4 regions of the Mesorhizobium sp. L103C131B0 genome follow, and region 2 is predicted to be linked to each of the others. Evidence: predicted binding sites of a transcription regulator. Region 2 holds the regulator's gene; each other region holds the start of a gene.
What was found. The regulator LexA, encoded in region 2, represses DNA repair genes until DNA is damaged. The targets are predictions, from matches to a motif close to TGTTCNNNNTGTGTTCNG.

Region 1 (4,693 bases), on a different contig from region 2:
CGATGCCGTGTCCGCCAGTCCCGTGTCCGGTTGCTCAAGCGCCTGCAGCATCGATATATGATCGATGCATGCGCAGGAGATCCAGATGCCGACAGCATTGCTTGAGCCGTCCGTGATCAAGGCAATACTCCTTGTCGGGCTCGCCGCTGTCGTTGCGGCTTTGGCCTGGCGGCTGGCGCGGTCTCGTCGCAGAGCCCGGCTTCGTGAAGATCCGGCCAACGACTACGCCGTGCGCCGCGACTGGTCGGGCAACCACGGCAAGCTCAATCATTCGTCCTTTGTCTATTTCGATGCCGATCGCGACGGCTGCTACGGGCTCGGCGACCGCCCGATGGCCGGCATCATGGTCAGACTGCATGATGGCCACGGCCGCTTCGTCGCCGCGGCGCGGAGCAATCGCGGCGGCTTTGCCAATTTCCTGGCGTCGACGAAACGTCGCGCCGCGCCCATCCATGTGCCGGGCAGCTACCGCTTCAGCGTGTCTGTGCCGCCCGGCTGGCGCTCGAGCAGCGCCAACGAGGTCCAGTCGCAGCACCTCCGGCCGCTGCCGGGCTCGCCCACCGGGCTGGTCTCGGAATCAATGCTGCAGCCGGTCGGCCTGTTTGCGATACGCCGGCTCAGCGGCCGCGTAGCGGACGGTGTCTCGGCGAGCATCTCGGTGATGGCGAAAGGGCAAGAGGTGGCGGTGCATCCGCTCAGCGATGGCTTCCGCCTCGATCTGCCCGATGACGCCGACGCGATCGAAATCACCGGCGGTGGCATGGAACGACGACTGGCCTTGTCGGCCTACCCGACCGAACTCGGCCTGCTGTCGCCCGAGAACGCGGCTGTCGACAGCGCCGCGTCCTTGCAGGCCATCGGTTTCGACGATGTCACGACGCGCGGCCTGCGCAAGGTGCCGTCAGGTTATGCCGGGTTGACCTGGTTCAACCTGAACGCACTGGCGCGCGATCATACCGAAGGCAGCGAAGGCTACGTCAACGGCAATATCTCGGGAGACCATGTCTGCTATACGAGCAGCGGACACCCGGCCGAATTCTCGAGCGACAAACCGTTCGGGTTCCATTCCGTGATGCTGACAGCGGCATGGTTGAAGTCCGAAGGCGAAACCGCACTGGTCGAGAGCTGGCTTGGCGACCGGCTGATCGCCAGCGACACGATCGTCCTGTCGGCACTGGCGCCCGTCCACTATGCGCCGATGCTGGCGGCGGTGACGCGCGTGCGCCTCTCCACGAGTCACTACTGGCAGCTCGTGCTCGACGATCTGGTGGTTGTGCGCTGAAGCGTGTCGCGATTAATCGGGGTGAAAGGGTTTATCGCGGATTGGAAGCACCGTTCGCGGTGACCTGCGAGAGCTTGCCTTTTTTGACCAGCACCGGTTTCAGATAGGTTTTCTTCATTTTCCACTCTCCACGTCGGGCACCCAAAGCCCTGTTCCCGGCCAGACGGCACGAGGCGTCGGATAATCGGCTGCTAGACTGCGACCGGCCCGGAGCCGTTACCATTGTCGGCTGTAACCTGCGAGAGCTTGCCCTTCTTGACCAGCACCGGCTTCGAATAGGTCTTCTTCATGCCGCATCTCCAGTGTCAGGCGAGGCCGCCAGATCAGGCGACAGTCCGACTCAACGACCTCACTCGATCGGGCCGGAACCCGCTCCATTGGCGAGCGCCGTTACCTGCGAAAGCTTGCCTTTTTTGACCAGAACAGGCTTCGAATAGGTTTTCCTCATAGTGAATCCTCCAAGCTTACGCGATAATGCCAGACGGATCGGCACTGTCAACCTTCGCGGCCTCGCTGTCCCATCCCGGTTTTTCTTGGCGCCGATGCGCTAACTGCAAGTCCACCTTCATCGACAAAGCGTTGTTCTTGGGCGTGCATGGCGTGGCCGGGTTGCGGTGCGAAAAATGTCCGAAACTGCGGCGGGTCTGGCCTGGTTGGTCGGCCTGCTCAAACAGAGCGGCAATGCAGCGCGGACTGGCCCAGCCTAAACATTGGCCTTGCCGTCGCGCCGCACTCACAGTTCCTTTTCCGCCAGTTCGCGGAAGGCATCGGGAACCGAGCGCCGGGCTTCCAGCGCCACGGCGCCATAGCCGACAGCCTCTCTGCCAAAGCGCTGGCGGATCTTGTCGATGGCGCGGTCGGCGCCAAAGCGCGCCAGGCCTTGCCTGCTGCCGGGTCGCTGCTTTTCATCGGCAAGCCCGAGCGGCAGCTCCAACTGCAGCTCGGCACTTTCTTCCAGCTGCGACACCGAGATCGCCAGCAGCGAGATGGTCTTCTCCCGAGGGTTGGCGGCCAGCACGCCGCGCACCAGCTCCCCGGCGATTTCGGCCAGCATCGCGGTTGCCGAAATCGGTTGCTCGAGCGTCAGCGAGCGTGTGACCGCGTGCAGATCGGCGAAACGCACGCGCACCGTCACCGTGCGCCCGGGCCGTGATTTCGCCCTGAGCCGGCTGGCGACCCGGTCTGCCAGATGCAGCAGGACGGGTCCGAAGATACGCGCCTCGGCCGGCCGTCTGCCAAGCGCCGACTGCGCGCCGGCGGAATGCGACCGCCTGTGGGTTTCGAGCTTTCGCGAGTCGCGGTTCCATGCCAGCGACGCCAGCTTTTCGCCGGTGGCGGGCCCGAGCAACCTTCGCAGCGCCCCGCTATGCGTCTTTGCCAACTGGCCGATGGTCTCGATGCCGATCTCGGCCAGCCGCGCCTTGGTCGCCGGGCCGACGCCCCACATCAGGCCGACCGGCAGATCATGCAGGAAGGCAAGTTCGGTGTTCGGATCGACCACCACCAGGCCGTCGGGCTTGGCCACCTGCGAGGCGATCTTGGCCAGATGCTTGGTGCGCGCCACGCCGATCGAGATCGGCAGGCCGAGATCTGCCCGGACGCGCCGACGCACCGTGGCGGCGATCTCGGCCGGCGGCCCGAACAGATGCGTGCAGCCGGCGACGTCGGCAAAGGCTTCATCGATGGAAATCCGCTCGACCAGCGGCGTGAAATCGTCGAGCACCTTGATGGCGGCGTCGCCCAGCCGCTGATAGTCGGCGAAATGGCCGCCGACGAAGATCAGTCCGGGGCAAAGCTCGCGCGCGCGTCGTCCGGGCATGCCGCCACGCACGCCGAAAGCCCTGGCTTCGTAGGAAGCGGCAAGCACGACGCCGCCGCCGACGGCGATCGGCTTGCCCCTGAGCGCCGGGTCGAGCAACTGCTCGACCGAGGCGTAGAAGGCGTCGAGATCCGCATGCAGGATGGTGGGCTCCATCCTGACCGTTCCCTTTGCGGCGTTGCAGCATTAGCCGCGTCTGTTGTGAGAGGCGTTTTTGCCGAACAAATAGAGAACAAACAGGGCCTATTGTCAAGCGAAGCCGTTGTCGCTGGCCGGCCCGTTCCAGGTCGGGCTGTCGAGTGCTCCGCCTGGGCATCGGACCTGCGGAACATTGTCTCTCGCCTCGGCGTTCATATCCGCGACGGGACGCTGTTTTTGTGGAGGCCGGTATGGGCCAGTTCGAGATGATCGACCTTGTCAGCGTCGTTGACGCCTGCACGAGCGATCGCGTTGCCGGGCACTGCGTGTCAATGGCCAGGGCGGTGGAGGAGTTGCGAGTGCTGACCGGTGATTTCGTATCGCCGGACGAGACGGTGGCCAACGCGCTGTCGGCAGTGGCGCTGGGGCGCGGCTGCGCGGTGGTGTTTGACGAGCGAGCGGGCGCCGACATCTTGCTGACGCCGTAGCGGGGCGGCGCCGGGTTGTGGCAGCCAGAAGAGTCGAACAGCGTGCAAAAAGCTGTGCAGGCATGGCCCATAAGCGGGGCGTGGAAAATTTCTGCGCGTGGTGTATTCTCCAGGACGCAAGCGGTCGCAGACCGCATAGGGGGAGAAATGACATGCCGAGGGTTTCGGAACTCTTTTTCAAAACTGCCATCTTGTTCCTGATGTTGGGGATTGCGGCCGGCCTGCAGATGGCGATCTCGGGCGACCACGCCGCTTTTCCGGCGCACGCGCATATCAATCTGCTCGGTTGGGTGACGAGCGCCATCTTCGGCGGCTACTACGCGCTCAATCCGCAAAAGGCGGCGCGTCGCGTCGCCATGATCCACTACGGGCTCTACACTCTCGGCTTGGTGATCATGCTGCCGGCGCTGTACGTGATGCTGCAGGGAAACCCGGCGCTTGAACCGATCGTCGCCGGCGGCTCGCTCATTATCGCCGCTGCCGTTCTGGTTTTTGCTTTCGTGGTGTTTTCGCCCGAAACGGCGCGCTCGGTGTCCGGCGTGGTTCCGGCCTCTCGCTGACTTTTCGCGCGCGGCGATCAAAGTCCGACCCGCGTTCGCGACCCGCGACACGGGTTGGCCAGGCCGATGTCCGCAGCCGCTGGCTGCGGTGTCTATCGCCGCGTCGGCGCTTAACATACCCGAGTCCCACCACGTATTATTTCGTGACTATTTGGCGCCGGAACCTTCCCAGATATCGCGCGTTGCGGCGACTGTATTCGCGCTGCCTTATATATAGGCAGACTTGAGTACGTCCACAGCATGGGTTGGGGGAGGAGCAGGACACCATGTCGAACAGAGAAATCGGAACGTCGGCCTCACTGGGCCGACGCATCGCCGATCTGAAAGCCAGGATGCGAGACGCCAGCGTTACTGAACACGAGATGCAGACCTTCCAGAAGGTCGCTGCCATCATGGGGGGTGTCGA
Region 2 (4,693 bases):
CGGATGGTCGACGGCGCCCGGAAATCGCCGATCACGCCGCGCTCGATCAGCGCGCGCATCACCTGATAGCCATGCGGATGGAGGAACGACACCTGGCTGCCGCGCTGGCTGCCGTCGCGAGGACTTTCCAGTTCAAGCCCGTAGGCGCCGCATCTGGCTTCGACGAGCTGGATAAACAGGTCGGTCAGCGCGATGCTTTTTCTGCGCACCGCCGCCATATCGACGTCGTTCCAGATATCGAGCGCGCCCTTGAGCGCCCGCATCGACAGCACCGGCTGCGTTCCGCACAGGAAGCGGCGAATGCCGCTGCCGACGGCAAAGCCCTGCTCGAAGGCAAAGGGCCGCGCATGGCCCCACCAGCCGCTGAGCGGCTGGTGGGCATCGTCATGGTGGCGCTCGGCCGCGTAGATGAAGGCTGGCGAGCCCGGGCCGCCATTGAGGTATTTGTAGGTGCAGCCGACGGCGAAATCGGCATTGGCACGGTCAAGTTCGACCGGCAAGGCGCCGGCCGTGTGGCAGAGATCCCAGATGATCAGCGCGCCGGCGTCATGTGCCTTGCGCGTCAGCGCCGCCATGTCGCGCAACTGGCCGGATTTGTAGTTGACGTGGTTGACCAGGATGACGGCAACGCTGTCGTCGATCAGCTCCTCGATTGCGGCCGCGTCGACGCCCTCCAGCCGCAGCCGCGTTCCCGGCCGGGTCGAGGCGACGCCTTCGGCCATGTAGAGGTCGGTCGGGAAACTGTCGCCCTCGGCAACGATGACCGACCGATCCGGCCGCATGCCGAGCGCTGCGTGCAGCAGCTTGTAGATGTTGATCGAGGTTGTGTCGCAGACCACCGTCTGCCCATCAGCCGCGCCGATCAGTCGCCCGAGCTGATCTCCGAGTTCCACCGGCATGTTGAACCAGCCGGCGGTGTTCCAGGCGCGAATGAGATCGTGCGCCCATTCCTGCGTGGCGGCCTGCTGCAGTTCGCTGAAGACGACCGCTGACGCGGCGCCCAGGGAATTGCCGTCGAGATAAATCACGCCTTGCGGCAAGACAAAGCGTTCGCGCATGGAGCGCAGCGGATCGGCGGCATCCATTGCTTCGATTGTAGCGAGATCGGGTGTCGTGCTCATGATCCGGCGCCCCTCCATGGACAAACGCGCGCGGCGGAGCCTGCCGCCCAAACATGCCGGCGATCTTGAGTGGTCGCCCTTGAACTGTCAAACATTATATATAATTCACCCATTGAAAGGCTTTGATATATAATGATCCGCCGAGCGTTTATGTCTGATGGATCACGATGCTGGATGACGAGCAGACCTCGAAGACGGAAGCGGCCTATCGCCTGCTCAGGCGCGATATTCTTGCGACCCGGCTGGCGCCTGCCGCGCCGTTGAAGCTGAGCACGCTGCGCAACACCTACGGCATCGGCTGGACGCCGTTGCGCGAGGCGCTGTCGCGGCTGGAGGCGGAACGGCTTGTGACCGCCATCAGCAACCGCGGGTTTGCGGTCGCTCCCGTCTCTCGGGCGGAGCTCGAGGATTTGGCGCGTGCGCGGCTGGTGGTCGAACTGCCCCTGCTGGTGGAATCGATCGAGGAGGGCGACCGTGAGTGGGAAGACGCGGTCGTTGCCGCCCACTATCGTCTCTCACGGTGCGGGTCTGTTCTCGACGATCCATCGGATGATGCGGTCGACGCGTGGTACGAAAAACACGATGCCTTCCATGCGGCGCTGCTCAGTGCCGCGACATCCAGCTGGCTGCTGCGCTTCAATGCGACGATTTCCGACCAATTGCATCGCCATCACCGCTTTCTGGGTCTGGCCCCGACGCTGCGCGCCGCCGCCGGCCGCACGGATGGCCACCGGAAGGCCGTGGCGGCCCTGCGCGACGCCGTGGCGATCGAACACCATACCGCCCTGATGGAAGCGGCCCTCGATCGCGACGTCGAACGTGCGAAAACTCTGATGACCGCTCACATCGGCTACACGCTGCAGGTCTATGCCCAGAGTGAACCCGGCGCGGATGCTGCGCAGCCCCGTCCGAAAAGGAAGCGGCGATCGTAGCCGACGACGCAGGGCACTTTGTCTTCGTTTCACCCCGTTGCCGGCCAACGACTACGAGCGGCGCTCGCAGCGCCGAACGTTACGCTGAACAAAACGTCAACACATTCATTAAACTTTAAAAGGTTGCGGAACACAACTGGAACAGATAGTGTTTGTTCTGGGTTTGTTTTTTCTGATTCTGGTTTCAGAACCCTTGGGGGCCGCGATGCTGACGCGCAAACAACATGAGCTTCTGATGTTCATCCATGAACGCCTGAAGGAGAGCGGAATCCCGCCGTCCTTCGACGAGATGAAGGAAGCGCTCGACCTCGCCTCCAAGTCCGGCATCCACCGCCTGATCACGGCGCTTGAGGAGCGCGGTTTCATTCGCCGGCTGCCGAACCGGGCGCGCGCGCTGGAAGTGCTGCGGCTGCCCGACTCGATCGCACCAGGCCTCAATGCGGCGAGGAAGTTTTCGCCGAGCGTCATTCAGGGCAGTCTTGGTCAAACCGGCCAAGGGCAAGGCGGCCAAGGACAAGGCGCGTTGGGCCAAGGCGGTCTCGGCCGCCAGATCAAGCCGGGCTCGCCGTCGCGTTCGATGTCGGCCGGCAATGACGATGCCGTTTCCGCGATTTCAATCCCGGTTATGGGACGCATCGCCGCCGGCGTGCCGATCGACGCCATCCAGCATCAGACCCATTCGATCTCGGTGCCGCCCGATATGATCATGGGCGGCGAACACTACGCGCTCGAGGTCAAGGGCGATTCGATGATCGAGGCCGGCATTTTCGATGGCGACACGGTCATCATCCGCAATGCCGACACAGCCAGCCCCGGCGAGATCGTGGTGGCGTTGGTCGACGATGAGGAAGCGACCCTGAAACGCTTCCGCCGCAAGGGCGCCTCGATCGCCCTGGAAGCCGCCAACCCGGCCTACGAGACCCGCATTTTTGGACCGGACAGGGTGAAGGTGCAGGGCAAGCTTGTCGGATTGATCCGGCGCTACTGAGCCGGCTTGGGTTTGTACTTTTCACGCTGGTTGTAAGGCGGCAGGCCGCGCGCTTCGCGGGAGAAGCGGCGTTGCTCGTGCCAGGGGCGATACGGCTTGTCGACGGCGAAGCGGATGGTTGGCGCTGCAGCTGCCGATTGCGGATCGAAGAAGACGGCGGCGCTGCCGTCGCGGGCCAGCTGTTTCTTCGTCACGACCAGCACCAGCGGGTCGCGGCACGGATTGTAGGCGGTGGCGTCATCGATGACGATCAGGCTCGCGAAGGCACAGGCCGGCCGCGCCGTCTTGCGGTCTTTCGCAAGCGCTACAATGGCTCCGGAAGGGTGCCGGGCGATACAGAGATCGCCGGTGCAATAGAAGGGCGAGCCGGGCGGCAGATCGAGCGGATCGAGATCGAACCGCGTATCTGTTGCCTCGAAAATCTCAGGTGGGATAATGGTTTTGGCCCGCAGCGCCCGTTTCCAATTGTCCGTGGTGAATTCGTTGGAGCGTTCGCGGTTGAGGGCGAGTTCGCCGCCACCGATCGGCATGGCCACCAGATGCTCGGATATGAGCACGTCGGGCGTAAGCACCTGCGGCACCGTCAACAGGCCGGCCAGCGCGAAAGGCACGGCCGCCAACCTGAGCCAGGTGGTGGCCATGGTGGCGATGACGAGGGCGACCGCCACTAACAGCACCGAGCGGATGGAGATCAGCCCGACGGCGTCGACCGGGGAGCGCTCGGAAATCCAGGCCGATATAGCGATCATCGCCATCAGACCTTTGCCCATCACATAGAGGAACGGCCCGTCGGCGCCGAACGGCATCGCCAGTGCGCTGAGCACGGCAAAGGGCATGACGATCAACGAAACAATCGGCATCACGGCCAGATTGGCGATCAGGCTGAGCGGCGACACACGCTGAAAATGCCAGATGGCGAACAGCAAGGTTGCACTGCCGGCGATGATCGAGGTCATTGCGAGGCCGCCCATGGCCAGCGCGAATTTTCGCGACAGGAAGCCGACGAAGGAGCGCTTTGCCGGCGGCGTTCTCACCTTGTCGGCGCGGTAATCGGCCCAGCCGGCATAGGCGCCGACAAGGGCGGCGGTGGCGGCAAACGACATCTGGAAGCTGGGACCGACCACCTCGTGCGGCGACACCAGGATGACGGCAATGGCGGAGATCGCCAGATTGCGCATGGTGAGTGCGGCGCGATCAAACAGCACGGCGACAAGCATGACCGCCAGCATGATGAAGCTGCGCTCGGCGGCAACCACGACGCCTGAAATAACGAGATAGGCGGCGATCGAGACAAGCGCTGCCGCGGCCGCATATTTCTTCACCGGCCGGCGCGAAGAGAAAACGGGAAACAGCGCAAAGGCGCCACGCAGCAACGCCATGATGGTGCCGGCAACCAGCGCCATGTGCAGGCCGGAGATGGAGATGATGTGGTAGATGCCGGTGCGCCGCATCGCTTCGTTGACCTCGTCCGGGATGCCGGCGCGCACGCCGACAATCAGCGCCGCGGCAATCTCGCCTTCGGCGCCGCCGATCTTGCCCCTGATATGGTCGGCAATGTTTTCGCGCGCGTTCTCGATTGCCGAGGAGAGCCGTGCGGTCAGCGGCGGCGGTCCCTGCGTAGCAATGGTTTTCGGATTGCCGAGAAAGAAGCC
Region 3 (4,693 bases), on a different contig from region 2:
GTGGCGCCGGCCTTCTCGCGTACAGAAAACCAGATGGTCTCGGTGGCCGCGTCGCCGGAGCCAGCCCAATGCTTGCGCGCTTCGGCCTTCTGCTGCTCCATCGCATGGGTGAAGCCGGCAAGGTCGACCGAGATGTTGCGCTGGCGCAGTGCGTCCTGCGTCAGATCGAGCGGGAAGCCGTACGTGTCATAGAGCTTGAACGCCGTCTCGCCATCCAGCATATCGCCGGCGTGCAGCGTATCCGTCGCCTCCGAGAGCAGGCCGAGGCCGCGCACCAGCGTCTTGCGGAACCTGGTCTCCTCGAGCTTCAGCGTCTCGGTAATCAGCTGTTCGCCGCGCAGCAGTTCGGGATAGGCCTGGCCCATCTCACGCACTAGCGCCGGCACCACCTTCCACATCAACGGCTCCTTGGCGCCGAGCAACTGCGCATGGCGCATGGCGCGGCGCATGATGCGGCGCAGCACATAGCCGCGGCCTTCGTTCGACGGCAGCACGCCGTCGGCAACCAGGAAAGAGGACGAGCGCAGATGATCGGCAATGACGCGGAAGGAGGCGACCGTCTCCTTGTCGGGTCCCTGCCCGAGCGCTGACGAGGCCGCATCGATCAGATGACGGAACAGGTCGGTCTCGAAGACGCTCTCCACCCCTTGCAGGATGGAGGCCATGCGCTCCAGGCCCATGCCGGTGTCGATCGACGGCCGCGGCAGGTCGATGCGCTCATCCTTGGTGACCTGCTCATATTGCATGAACACCAGGTTCCAGAATTCAAGGAAGCGGTCGCCGTCCTCCTCCGGGCTGCCGGGAGGGCCGCCCCAGATGTGCTCGCCACGGTCGATGAAGATTTCCGAGCACGGCCCGCACGGTCCGGTGTCGCCCATAGCCCAGAAATTGTCGGAGGTCGGGATGCGGATGATGCGGTCATCGGAGAAACCGGCGATCTTCTTCCAGAAGCCGGCCGCCTCGTCATCGGTGTGATAGACGGTGACCAGCAGCTTGTCCTTGTTCAGCCCGAACTCCTTGGTGATCAGGTTCCAGGCCAGTTCGATGGCGCGCTCCTTGAAATAGTCGCCGAAGGAGAAATTGCCGAGCATTTCGAAGAAGGTCAGATGGCGCGCGGTGTAGCCGACATTGTCGAGGTCGTTGTGCTTGCCGCCGGCGCGCACGCTTTTCTGCGCAGTGGTGGCGCGCGAATAGGACCGCTTCTCCAGGCCGGTGAAGACGTTCTTGAACTGCACCATGCCGGCATTGGTGAACATCAGCGTCGGGTCGTTGCGCGGCACCAGCGGGCTCGAGGCCACGACCTCGTGGCCCTCCTTGCGGAAATAGTCGAGGAATGTCGACCGGATCTCGTTCACGCCACTCATGAGTGCTGCCTTTTCGCGAAAACCGCCGGCACGGCCGGCGGACACTGGTCTCTGCTTTTTAGAAGATTGACTTGGCCTTTTAGCGGGCACGCCCCACCCTGTCCAGAAACACGGAATTGGGCCAATCCGGCAACTGCCAAGCCGGCTTCACGCTGCCCAAAAACGAAAACCGCCGGCGCGAAGGCCGGCGGTTTGAAACGCAATACTAAAGAACTCGGTTACTTAAGCATCGGATAATGGACTGGATTTATGGCCGAACTCTGGCCGTGCCCTACATGGCGCCGGATTCTTCCTCGAAGCCGTCGTCGCTTTCGCCGCGCTCGGGGCCGCCATTTTCGAGAAACTTCTCGGCAATCAGCCCGGCATTCTGCCGCAGTGCCAGTTCGATCTCGCGCGCCGTGTCGGGATTGTCGCGCAGGAACAGTTTGGCGTTTTCGCGACCCTGGCCGAGACGCTGCGAATTGTAGGAGAACCAGGCGCCCGACTTCTCGACCACGCCGGCCTTGACGCCGAGATCGACCAGTTCGCCGGTCTTGGACACGCCCTCGCCATACATGATGTCGAACTCGACCACCTTGAAGGGCGGCGCCAGCTTGTTCTTGACGACCTTGACGCGGGTCTGGTTGCCGACGACCTCGTCGCGGTCCTTGACCGAGCCGATGCGGCGGATGTCGAGGCGCACCGAAGCGTAGAATTTCAGCGCGTTGCCGCCGGTCGTGGTTTCGGGCGAACCGAACATGACGCCGATCTTCATGCGGATCTGGTTGATGAAGATGACCATGGTGTTGGAGCGCGAGATCGAGGCGGTCAGCTTGCGCAGCGCCTGGCTCATCAGACGCGCCTGAAGACCGGGCAGAGAATCGCCCATCTCGCCTTCGATTTCGGCGCGCGGCGTCAGCGCCGCCACCGAATCGACCACCAGAACGTCGATGGCGCCGGAACGCACCAGCGTGTCGCAGATTTCCAGCGCCTGCTCGCCGGTGTCGGGCTGCGAGATCAGCAGGTTTTCGAGGTCGACGCCGAGCTTGCGGGCATAGACCGGGTCGAGCGCGTGCTCGGCATCGACGAAGGCACAGATGCCGCCCTTCTTCTGGGCTTCCGCCACCGTGTGCAGCGCCAGCGTCGTCTTGCCCGAGCTTTCCGGCCCGTAGATCTCGACGATGCGGCCGCGCGGCAGGCCGCCGACGCCAAGCGCGATGTCGAGGCCCAGCGATCCGGTCGGCACGGTTTCGATCTCGACGACCTGCTCGTTGGCGCCAAGCCGCATGATCGAGCCCTTGCCGAAGGCGCGCTCGATTTGCGACAGCGCCGCGTCCAGAGCCTTTGATTTGTCCACCGCTTTGTCCTCTACAAGCCGCAAAGAATTCTGAGCCATGATACATCACCCCTTGGTCGTCAATGAAGGCCGGACAATCCGTAATCCCTGCCCATTTTGTACTACTTTTGTTCTCGTTTGGCAAGAGGGGTCAAATATCTGAAAAGCAACCTTTATCCGGATTTGTTCTTTTTTTGTCTCATGGTTTCGTTTCCGGATGTATCCACCATTGGGCCAGACGCGCCGGCTGTTTCGATCGGCCGAATCGCCGGCTTGCCTGCGAAGCTCCGCCGCACAGCGTAGCGCTTGTGCGGCTCGAATAACAAAGGTCATATCGCCGTTATGGTGAAATCAGCAAAGATACTGGCGGTGGGCGGCGCCCATATCGATCGCCGCGGCCAGGTGTCGGGCACGTACGTGCCCGCGGCGTCCAACCCCGGCACGATGCGCGAGGATGTCGGCGGCGGCGTCTTCAACGCGCTGCGCAGCCTGGTGCGGCGCGGCGTCTCGGCCTCGCTTTTGTCGGTGCGCGGCGGCGATGCCTCGGCCGAGACGGTTGCGCGCGCCATCGCCGACTCCGGCATTGCCGACCTGTCGGCGGTTTTCCTCGACCGCACGACGCCGAGCTACACGGCGCTGATCGATCGCGACGGCGAGCTGATCACCGGCTTTGCCGATATGGCGCTCTACGATTTGGCGTTCCCCAAGCAGATCCGCCGCTCCAAGGTGCGCGAGGTGGTCGCCGAGGCCGATGCGGTGCTCTGCGACGCCAATCTGCCATCAACGGCGCTGGAGCGGCTGGTGGGGCTCGCCGCCGGCAAGCCGGTGTTCGCCATCGCCATTTCGCCGGCCAAGGTGGTGCGGCTGATACCGGTGCTGAAGGAACTCGCGCAGGTCTTCATGAACCGGCGCGAGGCCATGGTGCTGGCCGGCGTCGATGCCAATGCCACCGAGCGCGAGACCGTCGACGGACTGCGCTGCAGCGGCCTCACCAGTGGCGTGGTGACGGCGGGCGACGGCCCGGTGCTGGGATTCGACGAAGCCGGCGCCTTCTCTATCCTGCCGCCGGCGCCGAGAAAAGTCGCCGACGTCACCGGCGCCGGCGACGCGCTGGCCGGCGCCACCATCGCTGCCCTGCTGCGCGGCCTGGCATTGCGCCAGGCCCTCCGCGAAGGCGTTGCCGCGGCGACGCTCGCCATCGAAAGTTCGGATGCCGTGCCGGCCTTCACCGCCGCGACCTTCACCGAGGCACTGGCTCTTGTGCCCGACGCGCAGGAAATGGCATGAGGGCGGCCAATTGCCATTGCCGGAGCGCCACGTCCAAGCGGACGCGCGGATCTCCGGATCGGAGACCATCATGACACCGCAAAGCGCCCGCCCCTTCATCGACCTCCACGCGCCCGTGGCCGAGGCGCTCGCCGCTGGCCGCCCCGTCGTGGCCCTGGAAAGCACCATCATCACCCATGGCATGCCTTACCCCGACAATGGCGCCATGGCCGCCAATGTCGAAAAGATAATCCTGGACAATGGCGCGGTGCCAGCGACGATCGCCGTGGTCGCCGGCCGCATCAAGATCGGGCTTTCCGACGGCGAGCGCGAGTCGCTGGCGATGACCGGCGACGCCATGAAGCTGTCGCGCGCCGATCTCGGCTTTGCGGTGGCGCAAGGCCGCACCGGCGGCACCACGGTCGCCGCCACCATGATCGCCGCTGACATGGTCGGGATAAAGGTGTTCGCCACCGGCGGCATTGGCGGCGTCCACAAGGGCGCGGAAAAGAGCTTCGACATCTCGGCCGATCTCGACGAGTTGGCGCGCACGCCGGTCATCGTCGTCTCGGCCGGCGCCAAGGCGATCCTCGACATCGAAAAGACGCTGGAAGTGCTGGAGACGTGCGGCGTGCCGGTGATTGGCCATGGCTGCGAGACGATGCCGGCCTTCTGGTCGCGGCATTCGCCGTTCCGCGCGCCGCTGACCCTGCACAGACCGGAAGAGATCGCGCATTTCTACAAGACC
Region 4 (4,693 bases), on a different contig from region 2:
GCGCATGCCGGTGAACCGCCGGACGAAGAAATCCGCGTTGCGCTCGACAATGAAATGCTCCGGCTCGAACCAGGCGACGTAGCGCTCGTTCTCGCCGTCGCCGATCTTCCGGAAGCGTACGAAGGCATGCATCTTATGGCTGTCGCGCCGCACCGCCTTTTCCATGGCTTCGAGCCGCCTGGTGTCGGGATCGGATGCGATCGCCAGCAGTTTCGGCTCGGTGCGCAGGCGCCAAAGCATCCAGTAGAGAAAGGCAAACCGGCCGGGGTCGGAGTGGCAGAAGGCGGTTTCGGCATGGGCGATGAACTCGCGCGGGACGGTAAGCTGCGCGCCCTCTGGCACCGCCGGCAAGGCATCTTGAGGATCATTGGCGTCGGACCCGACACCCCAACTAATATCCTCAGGTCGGACCTCATTCAGCGCCAGACGCCGTGCCGCATCGCGCCAACCGGCGAAATCGGTCTGGCTCGCTAGCCGGACAGTGTATCGGGCAAGGTCGAGCTGAGCCGGCTGCATGGTCAAAACAGCGACAGTTGTTCGCAGGACTTTACGATCGTGTCGCGCAGGCCTGTCTTGTCGGTGAGTCCGCCCGGCGACCAGCCTTCGGCGATGATGAAGGGCCTCAGCTTGGCGATCGAATGGCAGATCCGTCCGACATCTTCCAGCCGCATGCGTCGGTGGCGGCGGGTTTCAAGGATCTTCGCCACCACCTTGGTGCCCAGACCCGGAACCCGCAGCAGCGCTTCGCGGTCGGCGCGGTTGATGTCGACGGGAAACCTCGCCCGATTGCGCAAAGCCCAGGCGAGCTTGGGGTCAATGGCGAGATCGAGCATGCCGTCGCTGCTGCCGGCGAGGATTTCCGGCTGCGAAAAGCCGTAGAAACGCATCAGCCAGTCGGCCTGATAGAGCCGGTGCTCGCGCATCAGCGGCGGTTTTTGCAGCGGCAGCGACGATGACGAATCCGGGATTGGGCTGAAGGCGGAATAATAGACGCGCCGCAGGTGATAGCTGCCATAGAGCCGCGCGCTGGTGTGCAAAATGCCGTCGTCGGATGTTTTGTCGGCGCCGACAATCATCTGCGTCGACTGACCTCCGGGCGCAAAGCGTTCGCGCTTCTTGGTCCTCAGCGTCGGCTCGGCTTTTTCCTCCATCTTCCGGCGCAGGTTCGCCATGGAAAGCCGGATCGTTTCCGGCTTCTTCTCCGGCGCCAGTTTCTTGACGCCCTCATCGGTCGGCAGTTCGACGTTGATAGACAGCCGATCGGCGTAGAGCCCGGCCTGCTCGACCAGTTCGGCCGAGCTTTCCGGAATGGTCTTCAGATGAATATAGCCGGAGAATTTTTCGTCCAGCCGCAGCCGCCGCGCCACTTCCACCATTTCGGCCATGGTCTCGTCCGGGGAGCGGATGACTCCTGAGGACAGGAAGAGGCCCTCGATGTAGTTGCGCCGGTAGAAATCCATGGTCAGCTTCACCACCTCGTCGATGCTGAAGCGGGCGCGGCGCACATTCGATGACGAGCGGTTGATGCAGTAGCTGCAATCGTAAATGCAGAAATTGGTCAGCAGGATTTTCAGGAGCGAAATGCAGCGGCCATCCGGCGCGTAGGAATGGCAGATGCCCATGCCTTCTGTGGAGCCGATACCGCCGGATTGGAGCGAATCCTTCTTCGCCGAGCCGGACGAGGCGCAAGAAGCATCGTATTTGGCGGCGTCAGACAGGATTGCCAGCTTTTCACGGACGGTGGGTGCGCTCATCCGTTCATGATATGTTCTTGAAGGCTGCAGCGCCACCTCATTTGATGCAGGCGGCGAAAAAGTAATCGCCGCCTGATCGTCGGGCTAGCAGGACGACTGCCCGAGTTCCAGGCGGTCTCTCAGACCTCGTGGAGGTAGAGGTGGTAATCTAGCTCGCTGACGGTGCGGGCGACGCGCAGATACTCCGACTGCTTGATCGCCACGAAGGTGCGATGCAGATCCTCGCCAAGCGCTTCTTTCAGGAAGCTCGATGCCCGCGCCGCCTCGATCGCAGCGCGCCAGTCGACCGGCATGGTCGTGCGCGTGATGGCGGCTTCATAGCCATTCCCAGTGGTTTCGGGGCCGGGGTCGAGGCCTTCATCCAGACCCTTGATGATGCCGGCCAGCACCGTTGCCGCGATCAGGTAGGGATTGGCGTCGACACCCGACGGCCGGTGCTCGATGCGCCGGTTCTTGGCGTCGCCCGCCGGGATGCGCAGCGCCACCGAACGGTTGTTGACGCCCCAGGTCGGCGCCACCGGCGCATAGGACTGCGAGACGAAGCGCCGCCAGGAATTGGCGTGCGGCGCAAACACCAGCATCGATTCGGCCATGGTCTGGATCAGCCCGCCGAGCCCCTGCAGCAGCGGCAGCGACCAGCTTTCGCCGCCAGCCTCGGCAAAAACGTTGCGGCCGTTCTTGTCCTGCAACGAAACATGGAAATGCATGCCGGAGCCGGCGTATTTTTCGATCGGCTTGGCCATGAAGCAGGCGGTGACACCATGGCGGCGCGCCTGCGCCCGCACCAGCCGCTTCAACATGACGAGGTCGTCGGCCGCCCGCATGACATCCTTGCGATAGTTCAGCGTCAGCTCGTACTGGCCGGGCGCGTATTCGGAAATCACCGTTTCGGCCGGAATGCCTTGCGCCTTGGCCGCGGCATAGATGTCGGAAAACAGCGGCTCCATGCCGTGCAGATGGTCGACGGAATAGACTTCCGTCTTGGCCGAGCGGCGGCCGTCGAGCACGGCGTCCGCCGGCTTTACCTTGCCGTCGGCGTCACGCTCATTGGCAAGCAGGAAAAATTCGAGTTCGAAGGCGCCGGCGGGATAGAGGCCCTTGGCCGCCAAGATGTCGACCTGCCTGGCCAGCGCCAGCCGTGGGTCCGACGACATAGGCTGTCCCTCGAGATGGTACATCGCCATCAGCAACTGGCCGCGCGGCGGGTTCGTGCCGTAAAGCGGCACCAGCGTGCCGGGGATCGGCCATGCCCTGAGATCGCCGTCTCCAGTCGTCCAGATCAGCCCGGTTTCGTGCACATCCTCGCCGGTGATGTCGAGGCCGAGGATCGAGATCGGCATGTGGCGGCCGCCCTCGAAGATGCTTTTCAGCTCATGCCGGCGCACGATCTTGCCGCGGCCGACCCCGTTGGCGTCGGTCAAGACGATATCGAAGGCTTCGATTTCGGGATGGGCGTCGAGAAAGGCTTGCGCCTCGGCGGGCGTCGAGCCCGAAGGTGAAGTCATGATTAGTGTACTCGAGTTTGGCTTGGCAGCTTGTCTCATGCCGTCAGCCTTGCCGCAACCGTGGCGAAGGCGGTGATCAGCCGGTTGACCTGGGCGCCGGTGGTGGCCGGTGAGATCAGCATCATGTTGTGAAAGGGCGCGATCAGCACGCCCTGGTTGACCAGCGCGACATGGATAGCCGCCTCAAGCTCCGGCGCATGGGCAGTCTCGGCTTCGGCGCCGTTCCTGAGCGGGCCAGGGGCGCAGATGAACTCGACGCGGGCGCCGACGCGGGCGACATGCCAGGGCAGATTGTAGCGATCGATGACGCCGGTCAGCCCGGCATCGAGCCGCAGGGCGAGGCGATCCATCCGGGCATAATTCTCCTGCGTCATCACCTCTTCGAGCGTTGCGCGCATGGCTGCGAACTGCAGCGGGTTCGCCGACAGCGTCGTGCCCATGCCGGAATAGCCCGGCTCCTTGGTTCGGTTGTAGTCGGCATAGCGCGAGGCGACCTCGTCGCTCATGCCCCACACGCTTGCCGGCACGCCACCGGCGATCGGCTTGCCCAGCACGAAAAGGTCGGGCTGCAGCCCGAATTTTCTGGTGTAGCCCCCTGGGCCGGTCGAGATGGTGTGGGTCTCGTCGATCAGCAGCAGCGTTCCGGCCGCGCGCGTCAGTTTGCGCAAGGCGTCGTGAAAACCCGGATCGGGCAGCACCATGCAGGAATTTGTCAGCACCGGCTCGGCGATGACGCAGGCGACATCGCGGTCGGCGAGCGCCGCTTCCAGTGCAGCAACATCGTTGAATTCGATGACCTTCGCCGTCCTGGTCAGGTCGCGGAATTCGCCCGCCAGGCCCGGCCGGTTGACAGCTTTGCCGTCGACCAGCCGGACCATCGTCTCGTCGACCGAGCCGTGATAGCAGCCGTTGAAGACCAGGATCTTTTCCCGACCGGTGATAGCGCGGGCAACACGCAGCGCGAAGCGGTTGGCGTCGGTGGCGCTGGTGGCGATCTGCCAGAACGGCAGACCGAAACGCTGTGTGAGCAGCGGCCCGATGGCCAGCGCATCCTCCGAAGGCAGCATATAGGTCAGGCCGCGCCCGGCCTGGCGGCGGATGGCGCGCGCCACCGGCGGCGGCGAATGGCCGAACATCGAACCGGTGTCGCCGAGGCAGAAATCGTCCAGCCTGTTGCCGTCGATATCCGTGATGGCGGCGCCCTTGGCGCTTTCGACCAGGATCGGGAATGGCGTCGGCCAGTCGTTCATCCAGTGCATCGGCACACCGCCGAAGAAGCCTGGCAGGCCGTTACCGACCTTGGCCTGCGATTTCGGCCGCGCCTTGCGGAAGGTGTTCGCCTCGCTTGTCCGCAATGCAGCGATGCGGTCACGGCTGATACCGCCAATGGACGCCTTTGAACTGTTCGTGCTGTACATGAAATCCCTCTCGGCC

Region 1: a site for LexA is predicted at 3,319-3,336, ahead of dinB (DNA polymerase IV). Genes of this name have one in related genera too.
Region 3: a site for LexA is predicted at 2,798-2,815, ahead of recA (recombinase RecA). Genes of this name have one in related genera too.
Region 4: a site for LexA is predicted at 1,756-1,773, ahead of X730_RS147680 (putative DNA modification/repair radical SAM protein). Genes of this name have one in related genera too.

Annotation. Positions count from the first base shown of each region.
Region 1 covers NZ_AYXC01000019.1:95,226-99,918, reverse strand. Annotated here, with positions in the region: gene X730_RS140305 (hypothetical protein) at 86-1,282, shown strand; gene X730_RS1000000166670 (hypothetical protein) at 1,474-1,572, opposite strand; gene X730_RS1000000166665 (hypothetical protein) at 1,632-1,730, opposite strand; gene dinB (DNA polymerase IV) at 2,016-3,257, opposite strand; gene X730_RS140315 (hypothetical protein) at 3,491-3,727, shown strand; gene X730_RS140320 (hypothetical protein) at 3,880-4,287, shown strand; gene X730_RS140325 (hypothetical protein) at 4,554-4,693, shown strand, end outside.
Region 2 covers NZ_AYXC01000015.1:10,644-15,336, forward strand. Annotated here, with positions in the region: gene kynU (kynureninase) at 1-1,121, opposite strand, end outside; gene X730_RS143525 (GntR family transcriptional regulator) at 1,289-2,053, shown strand; gene lexA (transcriptional repressor LexA) at 2,259-3,041, shown strand; gene X730_RS143515 (ComEC/Rec2 family competence protein) at 3,035-4,693, opposite strand, start outside.
Region 3 covers NZ_AYXC01000005.1:81,451-86,143, forward strand. Annotated here, with positions in the region: partial or broken gene alaS (alanine--tRNA ligase) at 1-1,364, opposite strand, end outside; gene recA (recombinase RecA) at 1,636-2,739, opposite strand; gene X730_RS153255 (carbohydrate kinase family protein) at 3,022-3,966, shown strand; gene X730_RS153250 (pseudouridine-5'-phosphate glycosidase) at 4,037-4,693, shown strand, end outside.
Region 4 covers NZ_AYXC01000009.1:159,601-164,293, reverse strand. Annotated here, with positions in the region: gene X730_RS147675 (UdgX family uracil-DNA binding protein) at 1-516, opposite strand, end outside; gene X730_RS147680 (putative DNA modification/repair radical SAM protein) at 519-1,754, opposite strand; gene X730_RS147685 (glutamine synthetase family protein) at 1,874-3,259, opposite strand; gene X730_RS147690 (aspartate aminotransferase family protein) at 3,295-4,677, opposite strand.